DNA from 2 places in the Brevibacillus sp. FSL K6-0770 genome. Region 2 is predicted to be linked to the other one. Evidence: riboswitches for the same ligand, from Rfam matches in the RefSeq annotation. Region 2 holds a riboswitch; the other holds the start of a gene.

Region 1 (2,404 bases), 850 kb from region 2:
GTTTCGAGCATTTCGCGCTTGTCCTGATCAGTTTGGGGCAGGTAGCGGTATTTCACGAACGTTGTCCTCCTCAAATAGGATGTATTGTGGGCTTATGCTTGGTTATTTCGCACGTTTATAAAAAGGAGCGGCAACAACAACAGCTTTCAGTCGTTTTCCGCGAATTTCCACTTCAACCTCTGTGCCAATCGCCGTGTGCTCGCTTTTGACCAGGGCCAGACCAACGTTTTTCTTCAAGGTCGGGGATTGTGTCCCTGTGGTCACTTCTCCTACCAGCTCTTCTCCGACATAGACCGGATAGTGCGTGCGCGGAATGCCGCGATCGATCATCTCGATCCCTACCAGCTTGCGAGGCGCGCCGTTTTCTTTTTGCGCTTTCAACACCTCTTGGCCGATGAACGGCACTGCTTTATCTACCTTCACCGCGAAGCCGATACCCGCTTCGATCGGTGTAATGTCCTTGCTCAGTTCCTGACCGTACAGTGGCAGCTTGGCTTCAAAGCGCAGCGTGTCACGCGCCCCCAGTCCGCAAGCAACCAGACCGTCTTCTTTGCCTGCTTCAAGCAGGGCGTCCCACAGCTCTGCCGCACGATCCGCAGCCAGGTAAATCTCGAAGCCATCTTCGCCCGTGTAGCCTGTACGGGATACCAATGCCGGAATACCGCTAACCTCTACATCGCGCTCAAAACGGAAAAAGCCGATTTGGGACAGATCCGTTTGGGTCAGCTTTTGCAAAATCGATTCAGCCAAAGGCCCCTGGATCGCAATCTGCGCCGTTTGCGGCGAGATATTTTCGATCGTGACGCCCGGAATCAGGTGCTCCTGCAGCCATGCATAGTCTTTGTCAATATTGCCAGCGTTGATGACAAGCAGGTAATGGTCGTCTGCGTATTTGTAAACGAGCAAATCGTCGACCGTACCGCCGTCCGGGTAGCAAAGCACGCTGTATTGAGCTTGTCCCACTGCCAGCTTGGAAACGTCGTTGGTTGTCACGCGCTGCAAGTATTCGAGCGCGCTCTCGCCTTTTACGTCCACCTCTCCCATGTGGGATACATCAAACAAACCTGCTTTCGTGCGAACAGCTTCATGCTCCTGACCAATGCTGGAAAACTGTACAGGCAGCTCCCAACCGCCGAAGTCGATTGTTTTGGCGCCGTATTTTGCATAGGAATCAAACAGTGGCGTTCTTTTCAGATTGGACATGTGTGGCACCTCCTAAAGGCAGATAGTCGGCATTTTTCCCCATGAAAAAACAGAGGCGAAAAAACGGGTACACCAAAAGAAAGGTGCCCATTTCTCCTCCTCTGTCCTTGGTACCTGAGAGTTACCTTGCCAATCAAGCTCGGCGGGGATCACCGGGCTTGCAAGTTTCCCCTTTGGTGGCTCGACATGCGAGCTCTCTCCAGAGTTGCGTCCAGTAGAGGTTCTTTTGCCTGAGAGATTCACCGTTACCGGCTTGCTCCTTCGGCGCTGCAGTGGTTCACGCAGTCTCTCCCTGCTACTATCATTCGCGTTGGTTAGATGGTCATACATAAGTTTTTGCTATGATTTCCATACTAATGAACGAACTTCCTCTATATCCTACCATGAGAGTCGACAGTTGAAAATATGCAAATTAACAGTCAGATCAAGAAATACTTAACAAAGTGATGAACATTACCCATAATGTTAAGTTTTTTATTAAAACGCATGAAAGTTATGGCAGAGCTGTGTAAAGGAGTAACGTATATGCCGAATGTTCCTGTTTCATTTGACACGAGCTGGATATCGCCGCTGACCGAGCGGCTGCACGAAGATGGTCCATGGGACAAGTGGGAGCTGTTCAAGCTGGCGCTGGAAGCAGAAGAAGCGATGGCGGTTCGCGAGTTCGATTCTTTGCAATGCCTGAACTACTTGCCGCTGCTCTCGCCTTTTCCCCATCAGCTCCAGACGGCGGAACGCGTGCTGAATGACATGCGCGGCCGCGCGATTCTCGCGGATGAAGTCGGATTGGGCAAGACCATCGAGGCAGGGTTGATCATGAAAGAATACATGGTCAGAGGCTTGGCGAAAAAAATTCTCGTCCTCGTTCCCGCCTCTCTCGTCATTCAGTGGACAAAAGAACTGCAACAAAAATTCGGCATTCCTGCCGTCGCGCAAAAAAAAGAGTACATGTGGCGTCAGCACGAAGTCGTCGTCGCTTCCATCGACACGGCCAAACGCGACCCGCATCGCCGCCATGTGCTCGATATCGACTACGACATGCTCATTATCGACGAAGCGCACAAGCTCAAAAACAAGCGAACCCGAAACTATCAATTCGTGAAGGAAATTCGCAAAAAATACTGTTTGCTGCTCACCGCCACCCCTATCCAGAACGAGATGGACGAGCTGTACAACCTGATCAATTTGCTCAAACCGGGGC
Region 2 (2,404 bases):
CCACGAGCATGATGAACCAGACAGGTGTGATGAACAAGGCAACGCGCGTGTCTTCAGCAAGTGCGAGCACGACGAGAATGAACGCGAGAAAAGCGAGAATCAAGTAATTGGCAAACGGATAGAGCGGCATTTTGAATTTGTTTTGCGCTGCCAGCTCTGGTCTTGTCTTGCGGTATTTCAGGTGGCAAATGACCGTAATGCCCCAGATGAACAGGAAGCAAACCGTCGAGACACTCGTGATCAGCGTGAAGACGCCTTCTGGCATGATGTAGTTCAATACAACGGCGATGAGAATGACGACGGTAGAGAAGAACAGGGCATTGGCAGGAACTTGGCGAGTCGTGAGCTTGGTCATGGCCGCAGGCGCGTTTTGTTCTCTGCCCAAAGAGTAGACCATTCGGCTTGTACTGAAGACGGCGCTGTTACATGCCGAAGCGGCGGAGGTCAGTACGACAAAGTTGACGATTCCCGCAGCGGCAGCAATTCCGATTGCGGCAAACACTTGCACGAACGGGCTTTCTGTCGGAACGATCGCACTCCATGGGTAGATGCTCATAATCACGATCAGCGCACCGACGTAGAACAGCAAGACGCGGATCGGAATGTTGTTGATCGCTTTTGGAATGACGCGCTCAGGATTTTCTGTCTCTCCGGCAGTCAGTCCGACCAGCTCAATGCCGACGAACGCGAAGACGACCATCTGGAACGAAAGTAAGAAGCCGTTGATTCCGTTCGGGAACATCCCGCCATGGCTCCACAAGTTCGTGAAGCTGGAAGCGCCGGAGTTGGTGGAGAAGCCTTTGACGATCATGACGATACCGACGACGATCAAGGCGAGAATCGCGATGACTTTTACCAGCGCGAACCAAAACTCCATTTCTCCGAACAGCTTCACGGTTGCCAGGTTCATGAAAAGTAAAATTACGAGGGCAATCAACCCCGGCATCCATTGCGGCACTCCCGGAAACCAATACTGTGTGTACAAGCCGACAGCCGTCAAATCGGCCATGGCAATCGAAATCCAGCAAAACCAATACGTCCAGCCTGTGACGAACGCAGCCATGTTTCCGAGGTAGTCTTTTACGAAGTCGACGAAGGAATGGTAGTTCAGGTTGCTCAGGAGAAGTTCACCGAGCGAGCGCATGATCAAAAAGCAAATAATCCCAGTAATCAGGTACGCAAACAAAATGGATGGCCCGGCGAGGTGAATGGATTTTCCCGCACCCAGAAATAGTCCGGTACCAATGGCTCCACCGATTGCGATGAGTTGAACGTGTCTGTTTTTCAGACCTCTCGCCAATTTTTGTTGTTCCATGTGATCCCCCTCTTTCTCTCTGTCTGATTCTGCACAGTTACTTGGAAAGACAACTACTTGCTCGACGACTTTTTCTTCGCAAAAGTTTATGGTTCTTTATAATTCTCATAGTAACATAGCTGTACAGAATAAATACATCATTAAGTTACTTCCAACGAAAAAAACGCTTACATTTTTCAGTGAGTCCTTATTTTTTGCTGTTTGCTTCCGGTTGCTCCCTCCTTGTTTGCCCGAGTGGGGATGTGGCTGTTCCCCTGAAAGCGCAGCGATTTCTAGCAGCAATCCTATTTTTCGCCAATAAAAAAAGGAACGGGAAAAATAGGCTGGTTCCTATTTTCCTCTGTCCTTTTACCTGAGAGTGTTTAACTCCTTTGGTGGCCAATGGCTCTCTCCAGAGATGCGTCCCATTGCGGTCCTTTTACCTGAGAGATTTGTCCTGGGGGTCAGGATTTGCTCCTTCGGTGCTAAACGGTAAGTTTAGTCTCTCCCGCAATATTCATCCGCGATAGATATTCGCATGCGTTCTTTTGATAGTAAATTATTCCAAATAGCTTGTCAAACGAAAATTGCCAATTGACAGACTATTTTAAGCATAAAACATTTTTGACCGATTGAAGTCCAACAAACAAGGGAGATGGCAAGAATCAACAACAATTTGATTCGAAAGCAAATCAATATGATGTATTTTGATTTGAAACATGATCGGTGATCGGATGAAAACGGTTGCTTTTTGTTCCGGGCAAAGCGAGAGCGAAAAATGTGACGAACATGTGAGAAAAGGTGGTTTTGCGAGCGGAAATCTACCATTTCGCCGGGAGCAAACGAGGTTGGGTGCAGCGAATTTTAAGGCTTTGGCACGGGATTTGCTTTTAAGTGGCAGCACAGAGAAGGGAGAGAGTGACAACATGAACATTTCTACATTTGCTGCTGCGAACAAGCTGGTCACAGGCCGCGATTCGCTGACATTGCTTGCAGAGGAAGTCGCCCGGCTGGGGGTGCAGCGTCCGCTGATCGTCACCGACCATATTTTGATTCAGGCCGGGGTGGTGGCACAAGTCGAGGAGCTTTTGCCGATGAAGGCAGGCATCT

What was found. Region 2 has a riboswitch for glycine ahead of NST23_RS07335 (amino acid permease). Riboswitches for the same ligand answer to the same signal wherever they lie in the genome.
Region 1: another riboswitch for glycine. It lies ahead of gcvT (glycine cleavage system aminomethyltransferase GcvT); the one in region 2 lies ahead of NST23_RS07335 (amino acid permease).

The regions. Positions count from the first base shown of each region.
Region 1 is NZ_JBBOBQ010000001.1:2,326,982-2,329,385, reverse strand. Features, by position in the region: gene gcvPA (aminomethyl-transferring glycine dehydrogenase subunit GcvPA) at 1-56, opposite strand, end outside; gene gcvT (glycine cleavage system aminomethyltransferase GcvT) at 103-1,203, opposite strand; glycine riboswitch at 1,295-1,411, opposite strand; glycine riboswitch at 1,412-1,508, opposite strand; gene NST23_RS11375 (DEAD/DEAH box helicase) at 1,729-2,404, shown strand, end outside.
Region 2 is NZ_JBBOBQ010000001.1:1,477,683-1,480,086, forward strand. Features, by position in the region: gene NST23_RS07335 (amino acid permease) at 1-1,315, opposite strand, end outside; glycine riboswitch at 1,654-1,712, opposite strand; glycine riboswitch at 1,716-1,815, opposite strand; gene NST23_RS07340 (iron-containing alcohol dehydrogenase) at 2,221-2,404, shown strand, end outside.